Regions from separate parts of the Peribacillus sp. JNUCC41 genome, predicted to be linked through region 1. Evidence: a T-box and tRNA genes for the amino acid it is inferred to sense, from the RefSeq annotation. Region 1 holds a T-box; the other holds one or more tRNA genes.
What was found. A T-box is a leader RNA that pairs with one kind of tRNA and senses whether it is charged. The one in region 1 lies ahead of argS (arginine--tRNA ligase), so its partner is inferred to be a tRNA-Arg.
Positions count from the first base shown of each region.

Region 2: it encodes a tRNA-Arg, which carries the amino acid that the T-box ahead of argS (arginine--tRNA ligase) is inferred to sense. The anticodon was not compared.

Region 1 covers NZ_CP062163.1:875,651-890,632, forward strand. The annotation lists gene JNUCC41_RS04290 (DJ-1/PfpI family protein) at 1-535, shown strand, start outside; gene JNUCC41_RS04295 (hydantoinase B/oxoprolinase family protein) at 646-2,628, opposite strand; gene JNUCC41_RS04300 (hydantoinase/oxoprolinase family protein) at 2,645-4,684, opposite strand; gene JNUCC41_RS04305 (hypothetical protein) at 5,146-5,316, opposite strand; gene JNUCC41_RS04310 (helical membrane plugin domain-containing protein) at 5,635-6,066, shown strand; gene JNUCC41_RS04315 (NAD(P)/FAD-dependent oxidoreductase) at 6,106-7,287, shown strand; gene JNUCC41_RS04320 (hypothetical protein) at 7,267-7,437, opposite strand; gene JNUCC41_RS04325 (hypothetical protein) at 7,587-7,835, opposite strand; partial or broken gene JNUCC41_RS04330 (CotH kinase family protein) at 7,987-9,066, shown strand; gene JNUCC41_RS26645 (SET domain-containing protein) at 9,130-9,507, shown strand; gene argS (arginine--tRNA ligase) at 9,618-11,297, opposite strand; T-box leader at 11,332-11,549, opposite strand; gene JNUCC41_RS04340 (response regulator) at 11,617-12,162, opposite strand; gene JNUCC41_RS04345 (Delta(5) desaturase DesA) at 12,256-13,287, opposite strand; gene JNUCC41_RS04350 (LysM peptidoglycan-binding domain-containing protein) at 13,800-14,982, shown strand, end outside.
Region 2 covers NZ_CP062163.1:1,903,841-1,918,822, forward strand. The annotation lists gene lysS (lysine--tRNA ligase) at 1-1,091, shown strand, start outside; rRNA gene JNUCC41_RS09430 (16S ribosomal RNA) at 1,515-3,065, shown strand; rRNA gene JNUCC41_RS09435 (23S ribosomal RNA) at 3,243-6,174, shown strand; rRNA gene rrf (5S ribosomal RNA) at 6,239-6,354, shown strand; tRNA gene JNUCC41_RS09445 (tRNA-Val) at 6,365-6,440, shown strand; tRNA gene JNUCC41_RS09450 (tRNA-Thr) at 6,452-6,527, shown strand; tRNA gene JNUCC41_RS09455 (tRNA-Lys) at 6,570-6,645, shown strand; tRNA gene JNUCC41_RS09460 (tRNA-Leu) at 6,655-6,736, shown strand; tRNA gene JNUCC41_RS09465 (tRNA-Gly) at 6,742-6,816, shown strand; tRNA gene JNUCC41_RS09470 (tRNA-Leu) at 6,829-6,917, shown strand; tRNA gene JNUCC41_RS09475 (tRNA-Arg) at 6,933-7,009, shown strand; tRNA gene JNUCC41_RS09480 (tRNA-Pro) at 7,019-7,095, shown strand; tRNA gene JNUCC41_RS09485 (tRNA-Ala) at 7,107-7,182, shown strand; rRNA gene JNUCC41_RS09490 (16S ribosomal RNA) at 7,341-8,890, shown strand; rRNA gene JNUCC41_RS09495 (23S ribosomal RNA) at 9,068-12,000, shown strand; rRNA gene rrf (5S ribosomal RNA) at 12,065-12,180, shown strand; gene JNUCC41_RS09505 (CtsR family transcriptional regulator) at 12,523-12,984, shown strand; gene JNUCC41_RS09510 (protein-arginine kinase activator protein McsA) at 13,006-13,557, shown strand; gene JNUCC41_RS09515 (protein-arginine kinase McsB) at 13,554-14,630, shown strand; gene clpC (ATP-dependent protease ATP-binding subunit ClpC) at 14,761-14,982, shown strand, end outside.

The sequences.
Region 1 (14,982 bases):
AAGTGTGTTTACAGATGTATTGGGCTGGAATAAATTAGAGGGTGATGGTATGACTGACCTGGTTACGGTTGGACTTCATGAACAATTGAAATGCACATGGAATTTCATCGTGCAGCCCGAATTGACCCTCAATCAAGTGAACCTTGATGACTACGATGCTTTGGCCATTCCAGGAGGATTTGAAGAAGCCGGTTTCTATGAGGATGCCTATGATCAGAGGTTTCTTGATGTGATCAAGCATTTTCATGATAAGAACAAAATCATAGCAACCATTTGTGTAGGTTCTCTCCCACTAGGAAAAAGCGGGATATTGAATGGAAGAAAAGCCACTACATACAACCATCCAACCAGTATGAGACAAGGGCAGCTAAAAGATTTTGGTGCGATTGTCGTTAATGAACCGATTGTCGTCACGGACAATATCATTACATCCTACAATCCTTCCACTGCATTCGATGTTGCCTTTACGCTCTTGGAAATGCTCACTTCCAAAGATAATTGTAAACAAGTGAAGGAATTGATGGGCTTCCATTAAGGTTGTCTTCCGCTTCAGGCGCTCGCTTTCCGCGGGCGGCCGGGGAGCCTCCTCGGCTTAGCTCTATCTACAATCAAGGGTTCCGAATGAATTCGGAACCCTTTTTCACGTTACTTCCAATAAGCCAATGAACGGGTTTTCATGGATTCACGGAACTGTTTCGTTGATTCTGGCAGGACTTTATTCGTTGCATAATCGATGATGACACCATACTGGCGAATGACATCCAGACTATCCAGCTCTCCATCGGCGAATTTATCTTCGACTCTTTGTACGTTTTCCTCAAGCCATTGTTTACGGTTGCTCCTGATATACGACCTAGCTTGTTCCGTTGCTTCAACATCTATTTCAAATAAATCGAGATCTTTATCGATTTCCTTGATCACGACTCCATAATCTTTTTTGGCTCGCTCAATTGAAACATATTCATCGATCACATCTTCCAAGACATCTTCGGGATTTCTTTCAAGCGGATCTCCCAGTCCCCCGCCCCCAGCTGATGGGCGTACAAAGGAATCTCCTTGCTGCACCTTCACATTTGAGAAAATCGCACCTAAATAGCGTTCGTCCTCTTTGCCAGGATTCAGCCAAGCTCCATGCGGGGAAGAAGGAAGCCCTCCAAAAATCCCCCATGTTATTGAACGGGAACGGTCACAGCAATAGGACATGACGGTGTTTTTGACATTCGTGAGTGTACCGCCCTTTTCTACACCGCACCCGCCGCGGTATTTCCCCGGCCCGGCAGAGTCGGTGATGATTTCATGCTTCATCGTCACGACGGGTGACAGTCTTTCTTGCCCTTCGCAAGGCTGTACACTGAGACCCAAACCGAATGTCGGCGAAGTGGCGTTCACACCGTCCCGGTCATGGCGTCCTCCATGACCGCCGGCCATCCAGTCATACCACATGAAGTATTTATCTTGCTCCTGGCGTTGATCCCAACCGCCGATAAGTAAATACTCCAGGTTAAATGAGCATGCAATCGCTCTTTCCGGCATGATATTGGACCAGAGTTCGAAGCACGCACTCATGATTTTTTCATAGGCCCCTGAACAAAAACCGGTTACGGCAATCGGTGCCGGGGCATTGACGACGGAGTTTTCCGGAAGTTCAATCTTCACCACTCTGTAAAAGCCGGAGTTCAAAGGGATTTCAGGAAAAAATGTCTTGGTTCCCGAGTATGCTGCTGATAAAGATGCCCCGAAACCGGCATTCAAAAAGCAGCCGATATAAGAATGTGAACCAGAAAGATCATAATGGATTTCGTCATCCGTGATGGTCATCTTAACCCTGATCGGAATCAGGCCGTCTCCGGCTTCCGGGTCCATATCAATATAATCCACAGTCTCCCAGGTTCCATTCGGTAAAGCCGCAACCTTGGCCCTCGCCAAGCGCTCCACATAATTCTGCACTTCCGCAAAGGCAGACAAAGTCGTATCGATTCCATACTTCTCGATGATGGCAAACAACTGGCGCTCGCCTACCTTGGCCGCTTCCACTTGAGCACGAAGATCGCCGACTCGTTCCTCAGGGACGCGCATATTTGAAACGAGCACATTGACCACATCTTTTAAAAATGTTCCTTTACTATATATCCTTAGCGGCGGAATCCTCACTCCCTCGCCGAAATGTTCCTTGGCATTGATATCGAAGGAGCCAGGTGTCGAGCCGCCCATGTCGGCCCAGTGGCCATTCGTCTGCATGAACGCAATCAGCTTGTCCTCATGAAAGACTGGCAAGAGAACCCGTGTATCATTGAAATGAGTACCGCCCCGATACGGGTCATTGACCAAGAATACGTCCCCGGGATGGATATCACCCCCGAAGTCCTCGAGCACCGCCTTTGCCGTTAGATGCAGTGTTCCTACATGGACCGATATATCCTGCGTCCCTTGCATGACTGTATTTCCTTCTGCATCACAAAGCGCACAACTGAAATCCCGATTATAAATGACGAAGGAATAGCATGTCCGAAGGATTTGTTCAGCCATTTGATCTACAAGGTTAACGAAGCCATTCTTTATCACTTCAAATGTCACCGGATCTAAACCTGTTCCAACTCCAGATTGGTCAATTAACTGTTTATTCGACAATGAAATCCACCTCTTTTTATTTATTTTGGGAAAGAATCAAGTTTCTGTATTGATCAACTTTTGCCGTGAAATTTGGCGGAATGACAGTCGTTGTATCAAGCTGATCCACGATGGCAGGCCCCGGGATTTCAGAAAAGGCCGGAATGAGTTCCCGGTTATACACGTTCGTATTCACATACCCTTCCTCTTCGAAATAGACATCCCGCGTTTCCTTCAAGGCATCAGCAAGTGTGCCCCCTGGTTCATAAGTAGGAAATTCAGGTTTTGGCACAGTTCCGATAGCCGTAACGAGCAGCCCGTAAATTTCCACGGTCTGTTCTTTATCGGAAAAAGAAAATTCCCGTTCATGCTCTTGATGGAAACGGTCAAGGGTCTCTTCCAATGAAGAAATCGGGCAATCGACTTCAATCGCCAAAGAACGCCACTGTCCCATATACCTCATGTCAATATAGCGCACCAATGTGGAAGCTTCCTTAGCGACCCCTTCTTCTTGCAATAACTCCGCGGCCTCTTTTTCCATTCCGATGAATTCCCTCTCTAAATCCATTAACGATACATCCTTGACATTCTTGACATAGGTTTTGGATATATCATGACGAACATCGACCAACAGGCATCCCATTGCAGCGGCAACACCCGGATGCGGCGGGATGATGACAGTCGGGATTTCCATTTCCTTGGCGAGGTACGCTCCATGTAAGGGTCCAGCGCCTCCGAAAGCCACAAGTGCAAAGTCGCGGGGATCGTATCCCCTTCTGACTGAAATCAGCCTTAGCGCATCACACATATTGGCATTGGCCACCCGTGTGATGGCATTCGCCGCTTCTTCAATCGTATAATCGAATTTCTTGGCGATCTTATCCACGACTTCTATCGCTTTTTGTTTATCAAGTTCCATTTGCCCATCCAATAGTTTTGTGCCAAGTCGTCCCAATACAATATTGGCATCGGAATTGGTCGGTTCCACGCCACCCCTGCTATAGCAAGCAGGTCCAGGTACCGCGCCTGCACTTTGAGGGCCATTCCGTAAAGAACCGCCTTCATCCACCCAAGCCAAGCTTCCTCCTCCTGCCCCTATCGTCAAGATTTCGATACTTGGGAAACCGATCGGATATCCATACTCGATATACCAATCTTTAGTAATCCGTAAATCACCTTCATGCATCAAGGAAATATCGGTGCTCGTTCCTCCCATATCCAGCCCAATGGCATTATTGAACCCGCAAAGCTGGGCGATATGTTTACTGGCAATCGCACCTGCAGCGATTCCGGAACTTGCGAGCCTTGCCGCATAACGGGGTACGGTTTGGGATGTCATTACCCCTCCGCCGGAGTGAAGCACTAATATATCATCTTCATACCCCCGTTTATTCATTTCACCTTCAAGGGTTTTAATATAGTTGCTGACAGTCGGTCCTAAAACCGCATTGACGATCGTCGTACTCATGCGCTCATGCTCAAAAATCTCAGGAAGGACTTCACTTGAAATGCATATATAGACGTCCGGGAGTTCCTCCTGGATGATTTGTTTCACTTTCGCCTCATTGCTTCCATTTACATACGAGTTCATGAAGCAAACCGCAATGGATTCGGTACCGCGTCTTTTTAATTTCCTTGCCAGTGTACGTACTTCCTCTTCATTGATTTCAGTCAAGACATTCCCTGCAAAATCGATGCGCTCTTCCACTTCAAAACGGTCTCTTCTTTGTATATACGGTTTGGCTACATCATCATATGTATCCCATAACTCAAGCTTGGTTCCTCGGCGGATTTCCGATACATCCCGAAATCCAGCGGATGTGATCAATGCTGTCTTTGGCAATTTCCTTTCAATCAAGGCATTGGTGCCCACTGTTGTACCATGGGAAAACACTTTAATATTTTCACAATCTATTTCCGCCTTTGCAATTCCATCCAAAATGCCGATTTCTGGATTCTGAGGAGTCGACGACGTTTTCGTGATTGAAATCTCCTTCGTGCTTTCATCAAAAACGAACACATCCGTAAATGTTCCGCCTACATCAATTGCGAGCCTAGTTTGCTTCGTACCTATCATTTAATTCCCACCCCTGCTACAAGATTTTAAAAAATTCATACCTTTTGACATTGCTTCGTATCCCTTTCACCACTTAATGGAACTGTGTGAAAGAGTGTCAGCCGCTGGATTTTCTTAGCCAAAAAAGGAACATGATGAAATAAAAAAAACCAGTCATATCAATAAGCAATCATTGATATAACTGGTTTTTGATCTAGGTTTAGCTTCGCTGGGCGGCGAAGTCTATTAGATTCGACAGTTATTTATAGAATTCATCTTTTAAATCACCAAGTCCATTTAAGGCGATGGCAGAGTAGTATTTGCTAGATAAAACTACCTGTTCATTATGGCTATATACTTTATCTTACGTCAATCCACCATAAAGTCAAGGGTATTTTTAGAATAGTCAAACAACTTACAAGGGTAAGAAGTTTATAAAAATCAAGGAACCATAACTGTTTCGCTATGCTTACGCAACATGATTATTTATCAGGTGCTTCCGATGTGCCTTCCTCACTGTTTTTGAGGTAAACTTCAGAAATTCCATTCATGCCTTCCGATAGTTGTGCTTTAGTATATTCCATACTGCCAACCAGTTTATGAAGCTTCTTATCATCATTCTCTTCTGTAAGTTTAGATTCTGAATCAGTCACATTATTTCACCTCCATCATTTAGGATGGCAAATCAAGATGGAAATATGTATGACAGGCGATGATGATAGACACCCTCAAAGTCCTTTTTAGGTAAAGAATGGAATCTTCCAGCAGAATCTGTACTTAAATAAGCGAGAAAAGTTTATTTTATGAATCTTTTTTTAAAAATCAGCTGTTTTCACGGAACTAAAGGGATATACTATAGTTTAGCATTTATTACATTTTTGTTAGTATTTTTTCTTGCCACACATTGTGTAATATTTTACAAGTTTTTCTATTTACATCAACAAAATGCTTATTGCAAAGGAGAATTGGATATGTCAGAAACGATTACCCAATCACAAACTGAACAACTTAATGCCAGCCAAAAACAATTAGATGTACTGGACCAATTATTAAACCCTGAGGTTCAGGAATCGTTGAACACTTTAGTTGAGCAGTTACCAAAACTAACTGAGTTAGTGAATATTTTAACAAAGTCTTATGATTTCGCTCAATCGGTTGCGACTGATGATGTTTTGAAAAATGATACGGTCAGCGCCATTTCGGAGATCGCGACACCTGTAGTCGATTCAGTGAAAGGGCTTGCGGTTACTGCCATCGAAGCTAAGGATCGTGCTGAAGTGAATCATGACGTGATCGGTCTTTTTGGTCTGTTAAGAATGATGAAAGACCCACAAGCACAAAAACTTTTCCGTTTCGCCCAAGCTTTTCTTGAAGTCTCTTCAGAACGCAAAAACCAAAAATAATTTGATGAATTTTCAATCAGTAAGGACGGGGGATTAACTATGTCAAAACAAATCGTCATCTTAGGTGCAGGTTACGCTGGATTGCTATCTGCCTTATCCGTACGTGAATATTACAAAAAAGATGAAGTACAGGTTACAGTGGTGAACCAATTTCCAACACACCAAATCATCACTGAATTGCACCGTCTTGCAGGCGGATCCATTTCTGAACAAGCCGTTTCCATTCCGTTGGAAAAACTTTTCAAAGGAAAAGATATCGACCTTATCATTTCCAAAGTGGATTCTTTCTCAGTCGATAACAAAGAAGTGAAACTTGCCAATGGTTCCACTTTATCTTATGATGCCCTAGTTGTTGCTTTAGGAAGCCAAACAGGATTCTTCGGCATTCCGGGACTTGAGGAAAACAGCATGGTCTTGAAATCCGTAAACGATGCAAACAAAATTTACAAACATATCGAAGATCGCATCCGCGAATATGCACAAACGAATAATGAGGCGGACGCAACTATCGTGATCGGCGGCGGCGGATTGACAGGCGTCGAGTTAATCGGTGAAATCGTGGATCATTTCCCTAAAATCGCCAAAAAATTCGGAGTGGACTTCAAGGACTTGAAAATCAAGCTTGTAGAAGCTGGTCCAAAAATCCTTCCGGTCCTGCCTGACCACTTGATCGAACGTGCGATGACAAGCTTGGAAGCACGCGGTGTTGAATTCCTGACAGGTCTGCCTGTAACGGGTGTTAAAGGAAATCAAATCGAATTGAAAGATGGACAAACGATAACGGCCAATACACTTGTTTGGACAGGCGGAGTTGCGGCTCTTCCTATCGTGGGCGAATCAGGCCTTGAAGTGGATCGCGGCAAAGCGACCGTTAATGAGTATTTGCAATCCAAATCTCATAATGACGTATTCGTTGTCGGGGACAGCGCCGTTGCGTTCCCTCCAGAAGGCGGCCGTCCATACGCTCCTACTGCACAAAATGCTTGGCAAATGGGTGAGCTTGTTGGATACAACCTATATGCAGCCTTTGAAGGCAAGAAACTTGAAGAATTTTCACCTGTAAACTCAGGTACACTTGCGAGCCTAGGCCGTAAGGATGCGGTGGCAACCGTTGGGGCCAATAACACTTCCCTTAAAGGCCTGCCGGCTACATTGATGAAAGAAGCAAGTAATGTTCGCTATCTATCACACATCAAAGCCCTATTCAGCTTGGCTTATTAATTCATTATCGCCGTGACGTGACATCCAGTTCATTGATATGTCCGCGGTACATGCCCTTTCTTCCCGGTCATCGGGATTAAAGGGCATTTTTTTCATGAATTTATTATAATGCCTGATCATGATGCAATGATTGACGAAAGATGTTAACAATAGACGGTACTCCATTTTGTTGCTTATCCATTCAATAAATCTTCTGGGATTAGGCAACTCTCCTAAATCCTCTCCGTTAATTTTTATTAGCCCGTTTGTCGTTAACTAACGCTCAAGTATGTACCAATGCGCATATCATAAAATTAACCTTATAAAGGAGGGGTCTGTATGAAAGGGAAAAAAGGAAAAGCAGCATCTGGCGGTTCATCTACCGGTAGCAATTCTACCGGAAGCAAGTCCACTGGCAACAAGTCCACTGGCCATAAATCTACTGGAAAATAATCTACTGGCAGCACAGCTACTGGTATCATAACTACTGGTTTCACATCTACAACAACAACAACATCTACTTCATCAAGTTCAAGTTCAAGCTCAAGCTCGTCCACTGGACGTGGCAAAAAAAGAAGAAGATAGATAGTTAAATATAAAATGCTTCAGCTTGATTAATCCCTGATTGATCAAGTCGAAGTATTTTATGATATTACGGCTTCATTAAGGTCAAGACTGTCCATAAAACATCTTATACAAGGAAGGAAGGAAGGTGAGTGTATGTCTTATCATATTCCATCTTATTTCTTAATGATAGAAGAAAAAGATCTAGAAGATTTACGTGCGGATATTTGGAGCGATGACCCTATACCCGCCTATTTGAAAGTAGAAAACGACACTTATGTAATCGATATTGCCTATCGAGGCTCTTATACCCGCAAATTCCGGAAAAGATCCTATTGGATTGATTTCATCCAGCCAGAACGATTCTTTGGCGCCCACAAAATCCATCTCAATGCCGAATACAGAGATCCTTCCCTCATTCGCAATAAACTCTCACTCGATTTCTTTCAAGACCTTGGTGTCCTTTCCCCTCATAGCCAACACATCAACCTATTCCGAAATGGCACGCTTAAAGGTGTGTATTTACAATTGGATTCCGTCGATGGGGTTTTTTTAGAAAAAAGAGGACTTCCTGCCGGCCCGATTTATTATGCTGTCAACAATAATGCCAACTTTTCATTGGGAAGGGATGGGAAAGCGAAAGACTCCCTTATGTCAGGCTATAAACAAGCGTTTGGCAAACCCGCCGATGATGAATATCTAATCGAATTCATCAAAAAAATCAACACCACCCCACTTGCAAAGTTTCCTGAAGTAGTCTCGCAACATCTTGATATCCATAAATACTTACGCTGGCTGGTTGGAGCCGTTTGCACCATGAATAACGACGGTTTCACTCATAACTATGCACTATATCGCAATAGTAAAACGAAGTTATTTGAAATCATTCCTTGGGATTACGATGCCACTTGGGGACGCAAAGTCAGTGGAGGGATCATGGAGCACACATATGTCCCTATCGGAGGGAAAAAGGCAAACCACCTTATTCATCTGCTCTTGCAGGTTCCGGAATACAGTAAGTACTACAAAGACCTCTTGGTTGAAACATTGGAAACCACATTTACTGTGAAGCATATGGAAAATAAAGTATTACCACTGCACCAGGGCATACGCCCCCACATCCTTCTTGATCCATATAAAAAGAATAAGATTGATCTATTCGACAAGGAACCGGAATTCATCTTCGAATTCATTCGCAAACGCAGTGATTACTTAAATAAGCACCTTGGTAGCTTAGATGAAAAAAATGCCACGACACAACTGATAGCCAAACAGGACCGAAAAAAGGGAGTTGCTTCCGTGTCACCAATCTGCATTAAAAATACGGGGAAGTATGGCCGGGGAGTATATGCTACAAGGGATATTAAAAAAGATGAACTCATTGAGGAATCACCTGTCATCATTTCACCCAAACATGAATGGAAATATCTAAAGAAAACCGCACTCTTTCATCACTGTTTCTATTGGGGAGATGACGATGAAACTGTCATTGCCTTGGGAAATGGTTCCCTATTCAACCATTCATACACACCAAATGCGACATTCGAAAATAATTTAGAAGATTTAACGATAGACTTTTATGCACATAAAGATATAAAGGCTGGCGAGGAAATCACGATCAATTACAATGGTGAACCTGATGATAAATCCCCGTTATGGTTCGATGTCATCGAGTAGGCGTTTTTTGCTTCCATTTTATTTTGAAAGAATCCATTTTGAAGGAAAATTGATCAAAATGGATTCTTTTTTTATTCAGTTTTCTTCGCTAATGCAAGGACTCTTTAACTTTACATCTTATTCGGCGCTGAAATTCCCAATAAACTTAGCGCATCCTTTAATACAACTGCCACGGAAAAAGCGAATGAGAGTTTCATTTGTTTGCATTCATCTTCAACTAAGATTTTGGTATGTGCATAATACTTATTGAATGCACGCGATAAATGCAAGCTGAATTTCGCGATTTGTGATGGGTCGGCTTGTTCAAATGATTTTTGGACAATGATCGGGTATTGCTCCAACAGCTGGATGACTGGCCACGCATATTCTCCTAGAGCTTCAAAAGTGAGGGACTGCTCTTTAAATTCACCTTTTTCAAGCAATGAGGAAATTCGCGCATATGTGTACTGTACATATGGACCCGTTTCTCCCTCAAAATTCATCATTTGCTCTAATGAAAAATCAATATCATTCATGCGGTTATTTTTTAGATCATTAAAGATGACCGCTCCGACACCAACCTGTCTTGCAACGAGTTCCTTCTGTTCAAGCGCTTGATTTTTTTCTTCAATATTGCGCTTCGCAGTTTCGATTGCCTCTGCCAATACATCCGCAAGCAGCACGACTTTCCCTTTACGTGTCGACATTTTCTTGCCGTCTTTTAACATCATGCCAAATGCCACGTGCTGCAAATCTTTTGACCATCCATACCCCATTTTTTCAATGACATTAAAAAGTTGCTTAAAGTGCAGGGATTGTTCGTTTCCGACAACATAAAATGTTTTCTTCGCCCCGTACTGTTTTTTACGATACATGGCTGCAGCCAAATCACGCGTCGCATAAAGTGTCGCCCCATCGGTTTTCGTAATCAAACAAGGCGGCATATCTTCCAATTGCACGACATAGGCACCTTCGGATAGGGTAAGCAAGCCCTTTTCTTTTAGCTCCCCGACAACAGCATCCATTTTATCATTGTAAAACGCTTCGCCGGCATGGGAATCAAAACGGATGCCCAATAAATCATAAATCGTCTCGAATTCTTTTAAAGACGCATCCCTGAACCATTTCCACAGAGCCAGTGCTTCCTCGTCCCCATCTTCAAGAGACTTGAAGCTTGCGCGCGCTTGTTCATTCAACGATTCGTCCGTTTCAGCTCTTTCATGGAACTTCACATAGATTTTCAATAATTCCTGAATCGGAGAAGCCTCGATTGCCTCTTTGTCGCCCCACAGCTTATACGCGACGATCAACTTGCCGAATTGCGTGCCCCAATCTCCTAAATGATTGATACGCACGGCATCGTAGCCATTTTTTTCGGCAATGTTAGCCAGTGCATTCCCTATGACCGTTGAGCGTAAGTGCCCCATGGAAAAAGGCTTGGCGATATTCGGGGATGAGTAATCAATCACGACATTTTCCTGTACAGGCTGCACCGAACCATACTGATCCTTTTCCCTTAATATCGTTTGCAGCACGTTTTCCGTCACCATCTGTTGATTGACGAAAATATTCAGATAACCACCCACAACGTTCACTTCTTGGAGCAACTCACTGTTCAATTGTTGAGCTATTTCAGACGCAATCACCTGAGGCGATTTTTTGAATTTTTTTGCAAGAGTAAAGCACGGAAAGGCGACATCACCTAACTCCATCAATTTTGGCTTTTCCATTAATTTCTCTATTTCACTTGCTTGCATTTCATTGTTCAAAGCAGTTGAAATCAATTCTGCAATTGGCTTATTCATCGACATTTTCCCTCCTAAACAAAAAAGCCCCCGCCTCTAAATAAGAGACGAGAGCATGAATTCCCGTGGTACCACTCTAGTTGCCACAATTGTGACCACTTTCCATTGTTAACGAGGTGACTCCCCGATGTTCCCTACTAAACGTTTCAAGAAATTTCTCCAAAGTGCGCTTCATTCATCCGTCCTGCATTAGGCTCCCACCATCCCTAACTCGCTTTCCATTTCGAAATGAACTACTCTCTTCATCACAGAATTTTCAATATTATCATTTAATCCATCGTACACAATTAAAAAAAACGTGTCAACAGGATTTAAGAAACAAATCCTAACCAGCCGGTAACTTCATTTTATCCTTGATGGTCGAAAAATATTTCCTTACTGTCCCTATTGTGTCGCTTTGCTTATTAGACGCTTCCATTTTTGATTGACCATCGGCTAACAGCCCTAACACTCCCATTTCCCGGTCATTATTGCTGGGGGACTCGTCTATAAGTTCTGGGGAGTATATTCGCTTGCCGTCCATTATGCCGCGAATCGAGCAGGCTAACTCTTCACCCGGGCCATCCTTCAATAAATAACCACTTACATTAGCTTTCAATGCGAGTTGAAAATAACCAGACCTTCGAAATGTCGTTAAAATGACCACTTTGCATTCAAATGACTTTAATGCTTCTGCCGCCTCAAGTCCGCTCATTACAGGCATCTCCATATCCATGATACACACATCAGGCTGTAATTGGTGTACAAGGGCCATCACTTCTTCTCCATTACTGGCTTGCCCGACAATTTCTATATCTTCTTCAAGATTGAGTAGAGAACTTATTGCCTCTAACAGCATTTGCTGATTCTCTGCAATGACAATTCGAATCATTTTAAGTTCTCTCCTTTATCGAGTTCCTTATATGCAGCAAAGACTCCCCCAAATCCAAGGATTATTAAGGGAGTCCGGAATGATACATGAACGTTACAGTTCAGATTTCACTTGAATGGGAACACTTTTTTTCGTTAAATATTTAATGTCCTTGAAGCTAACAAAATTCTTTGATTCCTCATCCCATAAACGGAAACGGAGTGAGCGCAAGCTTGTCGCAAGAGTAATCGTTGGAACGTTCTCTAAAGGCTCTGTATTATTGTGCGCCATTTCCAATTTATAGTTAGGCACCCTTGGACTTAAATGGTGAACATGATGGTAACCGATATTACCTGTAAGGAACTGCATCAGTTTTGGAAGCTTATAAAAAGAACTTCCTTCCACTGCCGCCAATACATATTCCCACTCCTCATTCTCTTCGAAGTAAGAGTCCTCGAATGTATGCTGGACGTAAAACAGCCAAATTCCCACTGAACCAGAAATCATGAAGATGGAACCTTGAACCAGAAGGAACGACTGCCAGCCTACTGCCAGGCAAAGCAATGCCACTAAAGCGACGATTATTACATTCGTCAAATACGTATTCATCTTTTCCTTCTTTCTAGCACCTTTACGGTTAAATCTGTTTTTAAGAAGGAAAACATAAATGGGTCCCAAACCAAACATAACCAATGGATTGCGATAAAAACGATACGCAAAACGAAGTTTAAGCGGTGCCGCCAAATACTCATCTACCGTAAGGGTCCAAATATCCCCCGTCCCCCGCTTATCCAAATTGCCGCTTGTTGCGTGATGCACAGAATGCTCATGTCCCCATTGATCAAACGGGAATAAAGTCAAAACACCCATGATCGTACCGACTGTTCTATTCGCACGGCGGTTTTTGAAAAATGAATGATGCGTGCAATCATGAAAAATGATGAATATCCTTGTCAAGAAACCAGCAGCAAACACAGCCGGAATTAAAGCTAACCAATAAGAAACGGAAAGACTTATATATGCTAGGTACCATAAAATAATGAATGGTCCCAAGGTATTGATGATCTGCCATATACTTTGCTTTGTCGTTGATTGTTCAAAAGGAGCAATTTGTTTTCTCAAGTTTTTCGTATTTTGCAAGGTCATTATTCAATTGCACTTCCTTTTTATTTGTCGTTATTTCATATTATAAAGAAAATAACCTGAATTTATTAGTACCAGGTGTCATGACTAGAAGATGACAAATGTCATGTACAAGTCATTTTCAGCGGCAAGCGTAAAAAAAGGCCAACCAGTAAAAAATGATTAACCTGTTCATATGTATAGGGTTTCGTTATCTTGAAAAGAACGGAACTGTCAATATCAGCCCTCCAGTCCCAGCAGTAAGCAAAATAATTCGTCCTACCATAGAGTGGAACAACAATACAGAATCATAATTAGATTCCATATTTTCTTCTATATAGAGCCTTTCCACAATGTACCTCTATTTTATAGCGATTCTCCATAGTAAACTAGTAAAGTTAAATTTTACAAAGGGGAATAAAATCATTGTGAAAAAATTCTTTGGATGTTTTATTATATTAAGCCTTCTTTGTATATGCCTCTTTCCACCCAGTGGTCATTCATCAAGCAAAACCCTTTACATAGGTTCTGTTAAAGTGGACAATACAAAAGTTTTTAGTTCTCCTAAATTAGGTTCCACTCAATTAAAGCCCTTAAAAAAGGGCGAGGAGTTTCCCGTCATTTCTACTTCCGTCGGAGATTCCGCGGGGCCTATTATCCATAAAGTAAAGGCTGGAAACACATTATGGAAAGTAGCAAATCAATATGGTGTTTCACTAAGTGAGCTGCAAAAAGAAAATAAATTAACTTCGACCGAAATAAATATTGGCCAAATCCTGAAGATCCCCCAGAAATATAAGATCCATAAGGTTGTATCAGGAGATACATTGTGGAAGATTTCCACTAAATATAAGGTAACCACAAGTGATTTGACGAAATTAAACGTCTTACATACGGTTACCCTTAAAGTTGGCCAAAAATTGAAGATCCCGGATTATTATTACCAGGTTCAATTGCTTGATGGGAAGAAGGGATGGATAAAGACATCCCAGCTTCAAAAAAAGGCGCAAAAACCTATCGTCATGGGCTGGACGCATAATGGATCGAAAGAAAACTACACCCAACAAATGAAACAACTTAATTTAAATGTAGTATCTCCCCGTTCCTATACGCTGAAGGATTCCGGTAATTTCGTGTCCGTTTCTGCGGATGCAAAATTCGTCCAAAACGCCCATAAACAAGGAAAACAAGTTTGGCAGCTTATCGGAAATCAATTTGACCCTGTTTTAACTGGTTCTGTACTAGGCAATACAAAAAAGCGCCAGAAATTAGTTTCAGCTTTACGTGATTCACTTGTTAAAACTAAAAGTGATGGAATAAATGTAGATTTTGAAAACATCGATCCAAAAAACAAGAAGGACTTTGTACTTTTCATAGGCGAACTGAAAAAAGCCTTAAAACCGCATGGAATTAAAGTATCCGTGGATGTCACCCGAGAAAATGAAGACCCTTTTTGGTCAAAAAGTCTGGATAGGAAAGCACTTGGCAAAATAGCGGACTACATCATCATAATGGGTTATGACGAGCATTGGGGAGGGAGCCCGGTAGCCGGGTCCGTTTCCTCGTTACCTTGGATCAAAGAAGGAACGAAGCTTTTAATGAAAGAAGTACCTGCCCATAAGATCATATTGGCTGTACCATTTTATACGAGGGAATGGGTAACCGATTTATCGACCAAAAAAGTGAAAAGTCATGACCGTACCATGGCTGAAGTCAACA
Region 2 (14,982 bases), 1.0 Mb from region 1:
AAGAATATGTGTTCCTTGCTAAAGCGCTTCGTCCGTTGCCTGATAAATTTCATGGCCTAAAGGATGTTGAAGAGCGTTATCGGAAGCGTTATGTCGATTTAATTACAAATGAGGAAAGCAAAAACACATTGATCATGCGCAGTCGTATTGTACAAGCCATGAGACGGTATTTGGATGATCATGGATACCTTGAAGTGGAGACGCCTCTACTGCACTCTGTTGCTGGTGGAGCTGCAGCACGCCCTTTCCTTACTCACCATAATGCCTTGGATATGCCTTTGAATTTAAGGATTGCCATCGAACTTCATCTAAAACGCTTAATCGTCGGCGGATTGGAGAAAGTTTATGAAATTGGCCGGGTTTTCAGAAATGAAGGAGTATCTACAAGACACAATCCTGAATTCACATTGATCGAATTATATGAGGCATATGCGGATTACCAAGATATCATGAGTTTAACGGAAAACCTTATTGCCCATATCGCTCAAGAAGTTCTTGGGACAACTACCATCCAGTATGGGGAGTATGAGATAGAGTTAAAGCCGGAATGGAAACGACTTCACATGGTTGATGCTGTAAAAGAATATACTGGTGTGGACTTCTGGACTCAAATGAGTAAAGAAGAAGCCCAGCAGCTTGCTAAAGAAAATGGGATTGAAGTTAAGGAATCCATGGAGTTCGGCCATATCGTAAATGAATTCTTTGAACAGAAGGTAGAAGATAAGTTGATTCAGCCTACATTCATCTATGGCCATCCGGTGGAAATCTCTCCTTTGGCAAAGAAAAATCCGGAAGATTCCCGTTTCACAGATCGTTTTGAGTTATTCATTGTAGGTAGGGAGCATGCAAATGCCTTCACGGAGCTAAATGATCCTATTGATCAACGTCAACGCTTTGAAGCTCAATTAAAAGAGCGGGAGCAAGGTAATGATGAGGCCCATGAAATGGATGAAGATTTCTTGGAGGCGTTAGAATATGGAATGCCACCAACTGGCGGACTTGGAATTGGTGTTGACCGTTTGGTTATGCTATTGACCAATTCTCCGTCTATACGTGACGTCCTGTTATTCCCGTTGATGAGACATCGCTAATATAACCAAAATGAATATTGATTGCAGGCCGAATCCGGATGACTGGGATCATTGGGCGTAGCTCATGATCCTGGTATGTCCCATTCGGTTTTTGTTTTTTTATTATAATTTCATGTCTTTCAATAGAATGGATTCGAGGGCTTGAAAGAAAAACAACATTATCTCAAAAAAACTTTTAAAAAAGTATTGCGCAGTTAACGTAATGGTGTTATATTTATATCTGTCGTTACGAACGAGTTGCAAACAGATTACAAACTTTTAAAAAGTTTTAAAAAAGTTGTTGACTCACGGTAATGAAAATGTTATTATAAATAAGTTGTTTCGAAAGATATTGCTCTTTGAAAACTGAACAAAACAAAGCGCCAACGTTAAATTTTAAGTGAGCACACACTATCAAAAAAGCAAATGAGCAAGTCAAACATTTCTTCGGAGAGTTTGATCCTGGCTCAGGACGAACGCTGGCGGCGTGCCTAATACATGCAAGTCGAGCGAATCGACGGGAGCTTGCTCCCTGAGATTAGCGGCGGACGGGTGAGTAACACGTGGGCAACCTGCCTATAAGACTGGGATAACTTCGGGAAACCGGAGCTAATACCGGATACGTTCTTTTCTCGCATGAGAGAAGATGGAAAGACGGTTTACGCTGTCACTTATAGATGGGCCCGCGGCGCATTAGCTAGTTGGTGAGGTAATGGCTCACCAAGGCGACGATGCGTAGCCGACCTGAGAGGGTGATCGGCCACACTGGGACTGAGACACGGCCCAGACTCCTACGGGAGGCAGCAGTAGGGAATCTTCCGCAATGGACGAAAGTCTGACGGAGCAACGCCGCGTGAACGAAGAAGGCCTTCGGGTCGTAAAGTTCTGTTGTTAGGGAAGAACAAGTACCAGAGTAACTGCTGGTACCTTGACGGTACCTAACCAGAAAGCCACGGCTAACTACGTGCCAGCAGCCGCGGTAATACGTAGGTGGCAAGCGTTGTCCGGAATTATTGGGCGTAAAGCGCGCGCAGGTGGTTCCTTAAGTCTGATGTGAAAGCCCACGGCTCAACCGTGGAGGGTCATTGGAAACTGGGGGACTTGAGTGCAGAAGAGGAAAGTGGAATTCCAAGTGTAGCGGTGAAATGCGTAGAGATTTGGAGGAACACCAGTGGCGAAGGCGACTTTCTGGTCTGTAACTGACACTGAGGCGCGAAAGCGTGGGGAGCAAACAGGATTAGATACCCTGGTAGTCCACGCCGTAAACGATGAGTGCTAAGTGTTAGAGGGTTTCCGCCCTTTAGTGCTGCAGCTAACGCATTAAGCACTCCGCCTGGGGAGTACGGCCGCAAGGCTGAAACTCAAAGGAATTGACGGGGGCCCGCACAAGCGGTGGAGCATGTGGTTTAATTCGAAGCAACGCGAAGAACCTTACCAGGTCTTGACATCCTCTGACAACCCTAGAGATAGGGCTTTCCCCTTCGGGGGACAGAGTGACAGGTGGTGCATGGTTGTCGTCAGCTCGTGTCGTGAGATGTTGGGTTAAGTCCCGCAACGAGCGCAACCCTTGATCTTAGTTGCCAGCATTCAGTTGGGCACTCTAAGGTGACTGCCGGTGACAAACCGGAGGAAGGTGGGGATGACGTCAAATCATCATGCCCCTTATGACCTGGGCTACACACGTGCTACAATGGATGGTACAAAGGGCTGCAAACCTGCGAAGGTAAGCGAATCCCATAAAGCCATTCTCAGTTCGGATTGCAGGCTGCAACTCGCCTGCATGAAGCCGGAATCGCTAGTAATCGCGGATCAGCATGCCGCGGTGAATACGTTCCCGGGCCTTGTACACACCGCCCGTCACACCACGAGAGTTTGTAACACCCGAAGTCGGTGAGGTAACCTTTATGGAGCCAGCCGCCTAAGGTGGGACAGATGATTGGGGTGAAGTCGTAACAAGGTAGCCGTATCGGAAGGTGCGGCTGGATCACCTCCTTTCTAAGGATAATTACGAGAGCGCTTTTGTTTTGTTCAGTTTTGAATGAGTAATTCATTCAAATAGGAAAGACAAGCATCACGATGTGATGTCATTCTTTCTGCATTGTTCTTTGAAAACTAGATAATAGATAGAAGGCAATTAATTTTTTTCAAAGCATCTGTAAGATCTTTTTTAACGGTTAAGTTAGAAAGGGCGCACGGTGGATGCCTTGGCACTAGGAGCCGATGAAGGACGGGACTAACACCGATATGCTTCGGGGAGCTGTAAGTAAGCTTTGATCCGGAGATTTCCGAATGGGGAAACCCACTGTTCGTAATGGAACAGTATCTTTACCTGAATACATAGGGTACTGAAGGCAGACCCGGGGAACTGAAACATCTAAGTACCCGGAGGAAGAGAAAGCAAACGCGATTTCCTGAGTAGCGGCGAGCGAAACGGAATTAGCCCAAACCAAGAGGCTTGCCTCTTGGGGTTGTAGGACACTCAACATGGAGTTACAAAGGAACGGGGTAAATGAAGCGACCTGGAAAGGTCCGTCGAAGAAGGTAAAAACCCTGTAGTTGAAACTTCGTTCCCTCCTGAGTGGATCCTGAGTACGGCGGGACACGAGAAATCCCGTCGGAAGCAGGGAGGACCATCTCCCAAGGCTAAATACTCCCTAGTGACCGATAGTGAACCAGTACCGTGAGGGAAAGGTGAAAAGCACCCCGGAAGGGGAGTGAAATAGATCCTGAAACCGTGTGCCTACAAGTAGTCAAAGCCCGTTAATGGGTAATGGCGTGCCTTTTGTAGAATGAACCGGCGAGTTACGATTTCATGCGAGGTTAAGTTGATGAGACGGAGCCGCAGCGAAAGCGAGTCTGAATAGGGCGAATGAGTATGAGGTCGTAGACCCGAAACCAGGTGATCTACCCATGTCCAGGGTGAAGTTCAGGTAACACTGAATGGAGGCCCGAACCCACGCACGTTGAAAAGTGCGGGGATGAGGTGTGGGTAGCGGAGAAATTCCAATCGAACCTGGAGATAGCTGGTTCTCTCCGAAATAGCTTTAGGGCTAGCCTCAAGATGAGAGTATTGGAGGTAGAGCACTGATTGGACTAGGGGCCCCCAACGGGTTACCGAATTCAGTCAAACTCCGAATGCCAAATACTTATTCTTGGGAGTCAGACTGCGAGTGATAAGATCCGTAGTCGAAAGGGAAACAGCCCAGACCACCAGCTAAGGTCCCAAAGTATACGTTAAGTGGAAAAGGATGTGGAGTTGCTTAGACAACCAGGATGTTGGCTTAGAAGCAGCCACCATTTAAAGAGTGCGTAATAGCTCACTGGTCGAGTGACTCCGCGCCGAAAATGTACCGGGGCTAAACGTATCACCGAAGCTGTGGATTGACACCATTGGGTGTCAGTGGTAGGAGAGCGTTCTAAGGGCGTTGAAGTCAGACCGGAAGGACTGGTGGAGCGCTTAGAAGTGAGAATGCCGGTATGAGTAGCGAAAGAAGGGTGAGAATCCCTTCCACCGAATGCCTAAGGTTTCCTGAGGAAGGCTCGTCCGCTCAGGGTTAGTCGGGACCTAAGCCGAGGCCGAAAGGCGTAGGCGATGGACAACAGGTTGATATTCCTGTACCACCTATACATCGTTTGAACGATGGGGGACGCAGAAGGATAGGGTAAGCGCGCTGTTGGATATGCGCGTCCAAGCAGTTAGGCCGGAAACGAGGCAAATCCCGTTTCCATTAAGGCGGAGCTGTGATGGCGAGGGAAATATAGTACCGAAGTTCCTGATTCCACGCTGCCAAGAAAAGCCTCTAGTGAGATGTAAGGTGCCCGTACCGCAAACCGACACAGGTAGGCGAGGAGAGAATCCTAAGGTGTGCGAGAGAACTCTCGTTAAGGAACTCGGCAAAATGACCCCGTAACTTCGGGAGAAGGGGTGCTTTTTAGGGTGAATAGCCCAGAAAAGCCGCAGTGAATAGGCCCAGGCGACTGTTTAGCAAAAACACAGGTCTCTGCGAAGCCGCAAGGCGAAGTATAGGGGCTGACACCTGCCCGGTGCTGGAAGGTTAAGGGGAGAGGTTAGCGCAAGCGAAGCTTTGAACCGAAGCCCCAGTAAACGGCGGCCGTAACTATAACGGTCCTAAGGTAGCGAAATTCCTTGTCGGGTAAGTTCCGACCCGCACGAAAGGTGTAACGATCTGGGCACTGTCTCAACGAGAGACTCGGTGAAATTATAGTACCTGTGAAGATGCAGGTTACCCGCGACAGGACGGAAAGACCCCGTGGAGCTTTACTGCAGCCTGATATTGAATTTTGGTACAGCTTGTACAGGATAGGTAGGAGCCTGAGAAGCCGGAGCGCTAGCTTCGGTGGAGGCGTTGGTGGGATACTACCCTGGCTGTATTGAAATTCTAACCCGCGCCCCTTATCGGGGTGGGAGACAGTGTCAGGTGGGCAGTTTGACTGGGGCGGTCGCCTCCTAAAGAGTAACGGAGGCGCCCAAAGGTTCCCTCAGAATGGTTGGAAATCATTCGTAGAGTGTAAAGGCACAAGGGAGCTTGACTGCGAGACCTACAAGTCGAGCAGGGACGAAAGTCGGGCTTAGTGATCCGGTGGTTCCGCATGGAAGGGCCATCGCTCAACGGATAAAAGCTACCCCGGGGATAACAGGCTTATCTCCCCCAAGAGTCCACATCGACGGGGAGGTTTGGCACCTCGATGTCGGCTCATCGCATCCTGGGGCTGTAGTCGGTCCCAAGGGTTGGGCTGTTCGCCCATTAAAGCGGTACGCGAGCTGGGTTCAGAACGTCGTGAGACAGTTCGGTCCCTATCCGTCGCGGGCGCAGGAAATTTGAGAGGAGCTGTCCTTAGTACGAGAGGACCGGGATGGACGCACCGCTGGTGTACCAGTTGTCTTGCCAAAGGCATAGCTGGGTAGCTACGTGCGGACGGGATAAGTGCTGAAAGCATCTAAGCATGAAGCCCCCCTCAAGATGAGATTTCCCATGGCGCAAGCTAGTAAGATCCCTGAAAGATGATCAGGTTGATAGGTCAGAGGTGGAAGCGTGGCGACATGTGGAGCTGACTGATACTAATAGATCGAGGACTTAACCAACGCTTTTTAAAAAATGAAATACCTTCTTATTATCTAGTTTTGAAGGAACAACGTTCCTTTTATGTTTGGTGGCGATAGCGAAGAGGTCACACCCGTTCCCATTCCGAACACGGCAGTTAAGCTCTTCAGCGCCGATGGTAGTTGGGGGTTTCCCCCTGTGAGAGTAGGACGCCGCCAAGCAGTTATATATGGAGGATTAGCTCAGCTGGGAGAGCATCTGCCTTACAAGCAGAGGGTCGGCGGTTCGATCCCGTCATCCTCCACCATTTTTACACTTGCCGGTGTAGCTCAACTGGTAGAGCAACTGACTTGTAATCAGTAGGTTGGGGGTTCAAGTCCTCTTGCCGGCACCATTTTCATACAAGCTTGATATAGCATATATAAATAGTTTATATGAGCCATTAGCTCAGTTGGTAGAGCATCTGACTTTTAATCAGAGGGTCGAAGGTTCGAATCCTTCATGGCTCACCATTTTATTATGCGGGTGTGGCGGAATTGGCAGACGCACCAGACTTAGGATCTGGCGCCGCAAGGCGTGGGGGTTCAAGTCCCTTCACCCGCATGTTCGCGGAAGTAGTTCAGTGGTAGAATACAACCTTGCCAAGGTTGGGGTCGCGGGTTCGAATCCCGTCTTCCGCTCCACTATTTATTTATGCCGGGGTGGCGGAACTGGCAGACGCACAGGACTTAAAATCCTGCGGTAGGTGACTACCGTACCGGTTCGATTCCGGTCCTCGGCACCATCTTCATCTTAATATGCGCCCGTAGCTCAATTGGATAGAGCATCTGACTACGAATCAGAAGGTTGTAGGTTCGACTCCCGCCGGGCGCACCATATTTTTTTCGGGAAGTAGCTCAGCTTGGTAGAGCACTTGGTTTGGGACCAAGGGGTCGCAGGTTCGAATCCTGTCTTCCCGACCATGATTTTTTTTGGGGCCTTAGCTCAGCTGGGAGAGCGCCTGCCTTGCACGCAGGAGGTCAGCGGTTCGATCCCGCTAGGCTCCACCAAAAAAACTTGACAAGCCCATTTGGCTTTGATATGATAAGAAAGTTGATTCTTTAAGAAGAGTCAAATTGCTCTTTGAAAACTGAACAAAACAAAGCGCCAACGTTAAATTTTAAGTGAGCACACACTATTAAAAAAGCAAATGAGCAAGTCAAACATTTCTTCGGAGAGTTTGATCCTGGCTCAGGACGAACGCTGGCGGCGTGCCTAATACATGCAAGTCGAGCGAATCGACGGGAGCTTGCTCCCTGAGATTAGCGGCGGACGGGTGAGTAACACGTGGGCAACCTGCCTATAAGACTGGGATAACTTCGGGAAACCGGAGCTAATACCGGATACGTTCTTTTCTCGCATGAGAGAAGATGGAAAGACGGTTTACGCTGTCACTTATAGATGGGCCCGCGGCGCATTAGCTAGTTGGTGAGGTAATGGCTCACCAAGGCGACGATGCGTAGCCGACCTGAGAGGGTGATCGGCCACACTGGGACTGAGACACGGCCCAGACTCCTACGGGAGGCAGCAGTAGGGAATCTTCCGCAATGGACGAAAGTCTGACGGAGCAACGCCGCGTGAACGAAGAAGGCCTTCGGGTCGTAAAGTTCTGTTGTTAGGGAAGAACAAGTACCAGAGTAACTGCTGGTACCTTGACGGTACCTAACCAGAAAGCCACGGCTAACTACGTGCCAGCAGCCGCGGTAATACGTAGGTGGCAAGCGTTGTCCGGAATTATTGGGCGTAAAGCGCGCGCAGGTGGTTCCTTAAGTCTGATGTGAAAGCCCACGGCTCAACCGTGGAGGGTCATTGGAAACTGGGGGACTTGAGTGCAGAAGAGGAAAGTGGAATTCCAAGTGTAGCGGTGAAATGCGTAGAGATTTGGAGGAACACCAGTGGCGAAGGCGACTTTCTGGTCTGTAACTGACACTGAGGCGCGAAAGCGTGGGGAGCAAACAGGATTAGATACCCTGGTAGTCCACGCCGTAAACGATGAGTGCTAAGTGTTAGAGGGTTTCCGCCCTTTAGTGCTGCAGCTAACGCATTAAGCACTCCGCCTGGGGAGTACGGCCGCAAGGCTGAAACTCAAAGGAATTGACGGGGGCCCGCACAAGCGGTGGAGCATGTGGTTTAATTCGAAGCAACGCGAAGAACCTTACCAGGTCTTGACATCCTCTGACAACCCTAGAGATAGGGCTTTCCCCTTCGGGGACAGAGTGACAGGTGGTGCATGGTTGTCGTCAGCTCGTGTCGTGAGATGTTGGGTTAAGTCCCGCAACGAGCGCAACCCTTGATCTTAGTTGCCAGCATTCAGTTGGGCACTCTAAGGTGACTGCCGGTGACAAACCGGAGGAAGGTGGGGATGACGTCAAATCATCATGCCCCTTATGACCTGGGCTACACACGTGCTACAATGGATGGTACAAAGGGCTGCAAACCTGCGAAGGTAAGCGAATCCCATAAAGCCATTCTCAGTTCGGATTGCAGGCTGCAACTCGCCTGCATGAAGCCGGAATCGCTAGTAATCGCGGATCAGCATGCCGCGGTGAATACGTTCCCGGGCCTTGTACACACCGCCCGTCACACCACGAGAGTTTGTAACACCCGAAGTCGGTGAGGTAACCTTTATGGAGCCAGCCGCCTAAGGTGGGACAGATGATTGGGGTGAAGTCGTAACAAGGTAGCCGTATCGGAAGGTGCGGCTGGATCACCTCCTTTCTAAGGATAATTACGAGAGCGCTTTTGTTTTGTTCAGTTTTGAATGAGTAATTCATTCAAATAGGAAAGACAAGCATCACGATGTGATGTCATTCTTTCTGCATTGTTCTTTGAAAACTAGATAATAGATAGAAGGCAATTAATTTTTTTCAAAGCATCTGTAAGATCTTTTTTAACGGTTAAGTTAGAAAGGGCGCACGGTGGATGCCTTGGCACTAGGAGCCGATGAAGGACGGGACTAACACCGATATGCTTCGGGGAGCTGTAAGTAAGCTTTGATCCGGAGATTTCCGAATGGGGAAACCCACTGTTCGTAATGGAACAGTATCTTTACCTGAATACATAGGGTACTGAAGGCAGACCCGGGGAACTGAAACATCTAAGTACCCGGAGGAAGAGAAAGCAAACGCGATTTCCTGAGTAGCGGCGAGCGAAACGGAATTAGCCCAAACCAAGAGGCTTGCCTCTTGGGGTTGTAGGACACTCAACATGGAGTTACAAAGGAACGGGGTAAATGAAGCGACCTGGAAAGGTCCGTCGAAGAAGGTAAAAACCCTGTAGTTGAAACTTCGTTCCCTCCTGAGTGGATCCTGAGTACGGCGGGACACGAGAAATCCCGTCGGAAGCAGGGAGGACCATCTCCCAAGGCTAAATACTCCCTAGTGACCGATAGTGAACCAGTACCGTGAGGGAAAGGTGAAAAGCACCCCGGAAGGGGAGTGAAATAGATCCTGAAACCGTGTGCCTACAAGTAGTCAAAGCCCGTTAATGGGTAATGGCGTGCCTTTTGTAGAATGAACCGGCGAGTTACGATTTCATGCGAGGTTAAGTTGATGAGACGGAGCCGCAGCGAAAGCGAGTCTGAATAGGGCGAATGAGTATGAGGTCGTAGACCCGAAACCAGGTGATCTACCCATGTCCAGGGTGAAGTTCAGGTAACACTGAATGGAGGCCCGAACCCACGCACGTTGAAAAGTGCGGGGATGAGGTGTGGGTAGCGGAGAAATTCCAATCGAACCTGGAGATAGCTGGTTCTCTCCGAAATAGCTTTAGGGCTAGCCTCAAGATGAGAGTATTGGAGGTAGAGCACTGATTGGACTAGGGGCCCCCAACGGGTTACCGAATTCAGTCAAACTCCGAATGCCAAATACTTATTCTTGGGAGTCAGACTGCGAGTGATAAGATCCGTAGTCGAAAGGGAAACAGCCCAGACCACCAGCTAAGGTCCCAAAGTATACGTTAAGTGGAAAAGGATGTGGAGTTGCTTAGACAACCAGGATGTTGGCTTAGAAGCAGCCACCATTTAAAGAGTGCGTAATAGCTCACTGGTCGAGTGACTCCGCGCCGAAAATGTACCGGGGCTAAACGTATCACCGAAGCTGTGGATTGACACCATTGGGTGTCAGTGGTAGGAGAGCGTTCTAAGGGCGTTGAAGTCAGACCGGAAGGACTGGTGGAGCGCTTAGAAGTGAGAATGCCGGTATGAGTAGCGAAAGAAGGGTGAGAATCCCTTCCACCGAATGCCTAAGGTTTCCTGAGGAAGGCTCGTCCGCTCAGGGTTAGTCGGGACCTAAGCCGAGGCCGAAAGGCGTAGGCGATGGACAACAGGTTGATATTCCTGTACCACCTATACATCGTTTGAACGATGGGGGGACGCAGAAGGATAGGGTAAGCGCGCTGTTGGATATGCGCGTCCAAGCAGTTAGGCCGGAAACGAGGCAAATCCCGTTTCCATTAAGGCGGAGCTGTGATGGCGAGGGAAATATAGTACCGAAGTTCCTGATTCCACGCTGCCAAGAAAAGCCTCTAGTGAGATGTAAGGTGCCCGTACCGCAAACCGACACAGGTAGGCGAGGAGAGAATCCTAAGGTGTGCGAGAGAACTCTCGTTAAGGAACTCGGCAAAATGACCCCGTAACTTCGGGAGAAGGGGTGCTTTTTAGGGTGAATAGCCCAGAAAAGCCGCAGTGAATAGGCCCAGGCGACTGTTTAGCAAAAACACAGGTCTCTGCGAAGCCGCAAGGCGAAGTATAGGGGCTGACACCTGCCCGGTGCTGGAAGGTTAAGGGGAGAGGTTAGCGCAAGCGAAGCTTTGAACCGAAGCCCCAGTAAACGGCGGCCGTAACTATAACGGTCCTAAGGTAGCGAAATTCCTTGTCGGGTAAGTTCCGACCCGCACGAAAGGTGTAACGATCTGGGCACTGTCTCAACGAGAGACTCGGTGAAATTATAGTACCTGTGAAGATGCAGGTTACCCGCGACAGGACGGAAAGACCCCGTGGAGCTTTACTGCAGCCTGATATTGAATTTTGGTACAGCTTGTACAGGATAGGTAGGAGCCTGAGAAGCCGGAGCGCTAGCTTCGGTGGAGGCGTTGGTGGGATACTACCCTGGCTGTATTGAAATTCTAACCCGCGCCCCTTATCGGGGTGGGAGACAGTGTCAGGTGGGCAGTTTGACTGGGGCGGTCGCCTCCTAAAGAGTAACGGAGGCGCCCAAAGGTTCCCTCAGAATGGTTGGAAATCATTCGTAGAGTGTAAAGGCACAAGGGAGCTTGACTGCGAGACCTACAAGTCGAGCAGGGACGAAAGTCGGGCTTAGTGATCCGGTGGTTCCGCATGGAAGGGCCATCGCTCAACGGATAAAAGCTACCCCGGGGATAACAGGCTTATCTCCCCCAAGAGTCCACATCGACGGGGAGGTTTGGCACCTCGATGTCGGCTCATCGCATCCTGGGGCTGTAGTCGGTCCCAAGGGTTGGGCTGTTCGCCCATTAAAGCGGTACGCGAGCTGGGTTCAGAACGTCGTGAGACAGTTCGGTCCCTATCCGTCGCGGGCGCAGGAAATTTGAGAGGAGCTGTCCTTAGTACGAGAGGACCGGGATGGACGCACCGCTGGTGTACCAGTTGTCTTGCCAAAGGCATAGCTGGGTAGCTACGTGCGGACGGGATAAGTGCTGAAAGCATCTAAGCATGAAGCCCCCCTCAAGATGAGATTTCCCATGGCGCAAGCTAGTAAGATCCCTGAAAGATGATCAGGTTGATAGGTCAGAGGTGGAAGCGTGGCGACATGTGGAGCTGACTGATACTAATAGATCGAGGACTTAACCAACGCTTTTTAAAAAATGAAATACCTTCTTATTATCTAGTTTTGAAGGAACAACGTTCCTTTTATGTTTGGTGGCGATAGCGAAGAGGTCACACCCGTTCCCATTCCGAACACGGCAGTTAAGCTCTTCAGCGCCGATGGTAGTTGGGGGTTTCCCCCTGTGAGAGTAGGACGCCGCCAAGCCATTTAAAAAGATCAGCCATCCGGCTGGTCTTTTTTTGTTGTTCGTGATTAAAAAAAAGGTTTTTTATTTTCAGGGCCAGCATAGGGCTGGCCTTATTTGAATTGGGCCTAATTTAAAAGTGGTGAAACCTTAAGAGAGAAGAAAATATCAGGTTTTGTATTTATCTTTTTAGGGTATTTATGTAAGATATTTCAATTTTAATGTTCAATGGGGTATGTAACTACATATAATTTGGAGAAAATGGATAATACAGAAAAAGAAAGTGCGTTTAAGTTGCAAAATGCATTATTCCTTGTATAATAATAGTCAAATATAGTCAAAGTCAGAATGGAGGAGGCTGAGTGAGAAACATATCTGATGTTATCGAAACTTATTTGAAGCAAGTACTTGAAATAAGTCAAAAAGATATCTTAGAGATTAAAAGAAGTGAAATAGCAGATAAATTTCAGTGTGTTCCTTCTCAAATCAATTACGTAATCAATACCAGGTTTACCATCGAGAGAGGTTATGTTGTGGAGAGTAAGCGTGGTGGCGGCGGTTATATACGCATCATGAAAGTCGAATCACAGGATTCCGTGCAACTTATCAACCAATTATTATCGCTTATTGGTTCAAGGGTAACCCAATCGATGGCTGAAGGAGTAATTTCAAGGCTGATGAATGAAGACGTCATTAATGAAAGAGAAGCAAAGATAATGATGAGTGTCATAGATAGATCGGTGATTTATATCGACCTACCTGACCGCGATGAGCTTAGGGCAAGAATTTTAACTGCGATGCTTACGACTTTAAAATATAAATGAAACTGGCAGAGGTGATGAACGTTGATTTGCCAAGAATGTCATCAAAGGCCTGCTACCCTGCACTTCACCAAAATCATCAATGGAAAAAAGACAGAAGTCATGATTTGTGAGAAATGTGCCCAAGAAAAAGGTGAAATGTTTATGGATGCAGGTGGACCTGGTTTTTCAATAAATAATTTATTAGCAGGATTGTTGAATATGGAGTCGAATATTCAACAGACAAAGGCAAATGCATTTCCCAAAACGGAAGAGAGGCGTTGCCCGCATTGTCATCGATCTTATAAAGAGTTTGTCCATATTGGTAAGTTTGGCTGTGCCGAATGTTATAAAACGTTCAATGAACAGTTAAATCCCATTTTAAAGAGGGTTCACAGCGGCAATACAGCACATATAGGGAAAATTCCAAAAAGGATTGGTGGCAGCATATATCTTCGAAAGCAAATTTTGGATTTAAAAGAAGTTTTAAAGGTCCACATTGATCAAGAGGAGTTTGAGAAAGCGGCAGAGGTAAGAGATAAGGTTCGTTCCCTTGAAAAAAGGTATGAAGCGCAAGAGGGAGGCGAGGAATTATGAGCTTGGAAAAGTTTGTAGAAAACGCCCTGAGTTCCTGGATGAGTGCCGAAGGGCCGGAAATCGATATTGTATTGAGTTCGCGGATTCGGCTGGCCAGGAATTTTAAAGACTTTACCTTCCCAACCTCCTTTTCTAACGAAGAAGCTAAAAAAATCATTGAATTGGTCAAAAAAAGGATCGAAGAAGAAGTAACCCCGGAGATTGGAAAACTGGAACTTTTAGAAATCGACCAATTACAGCCACTTGAAAAGCGCGTTCTCGTTGAAAAGCATTTAATAAGTCCCCATTTAGTTGAAGATTCAGCGAAAAGCGCATGTCTCCTTTCGGAAAATGAAGAAATAAGTATCATGATAAACGAAGAGGATCATCTCCGTATTCAATGTTTAATGTCGGGGCTGCAGCTAAAGGAAACATTAAAGATTGCAAATGTTCTTGACGATTGGATTGAAGAATCCATAGACTATGCATATGATGAGGAAAGAGGATACCTAACAAGTTGTCCGACTAATGTGGGAACAGGGTTAAGGGCTTCAGTCATGATGCATCTGCCAGGCCTTGTCCTTACACAGCAGATGAATAATATCATACCGGCTATCAACCAATTGGGGTTGGTGGTTCGAGGGATTTATGGAGAGGGCAGTCAAGCCTTGGGGAATATTTTTCAAATCTCCAATCAAATTACTCTTGGAAAGTCGGAAAGGGATATCGTTGAAGATCTAACAAGTGTAGTGCAACAAATCATAGCCCAGGAACGGTCAGCGAGGGATGCATTAGCGAGGACTTCCCACATACAATTAGAAGATAGAATTTTCCGTTCATATGGGATTTTGTCCAATGCCCGCATCATCGAGACCAAGGAAGCAGCTACCTGTATCTCCGATGTTAGATTAGGGATAGATCTTGGGTATATAAAGAATATTTCTAAAAGCATTCTAAATGAGCTGATGATTTTGACGCAGCCGGGATTTTTACAAAAGTACGCAGGTGGCCCTTTAAGACCCCATGAAAGGGATATCCGTAGAGCAGCACTCATTCGGGAACGCTTGAATTTTACGGAATCTTCCTCCTCATAGAGGTCATTGACCTCTTTAGGGAGTATCACATTTCATGTAATAGATATGGAGCAAGAAGAAGCTTCTGTCATAACTTAGTGAATTGCCAGCAATCTTATTCAAAACGAAAATTCTTAAGGAGGAATTCCCTATGATGTTTGGTCGTTTTACTGAAAGAGCCCAGAAAGTATTAGCATTAGCCCAAGAAGAGGCAATCCGTTTAGGTCATAATAATATTGGCACGGAACATATTTTACTGGGCCTTGTCCGAGAAGGTGATGGTATTGCTGCCAAAGCGTTATATGCTCTTGGATTGGGTCCGGATAAGATTCAGAAAGAAGTGGAAAATTTAATTGGCCGTGGACAGGATACG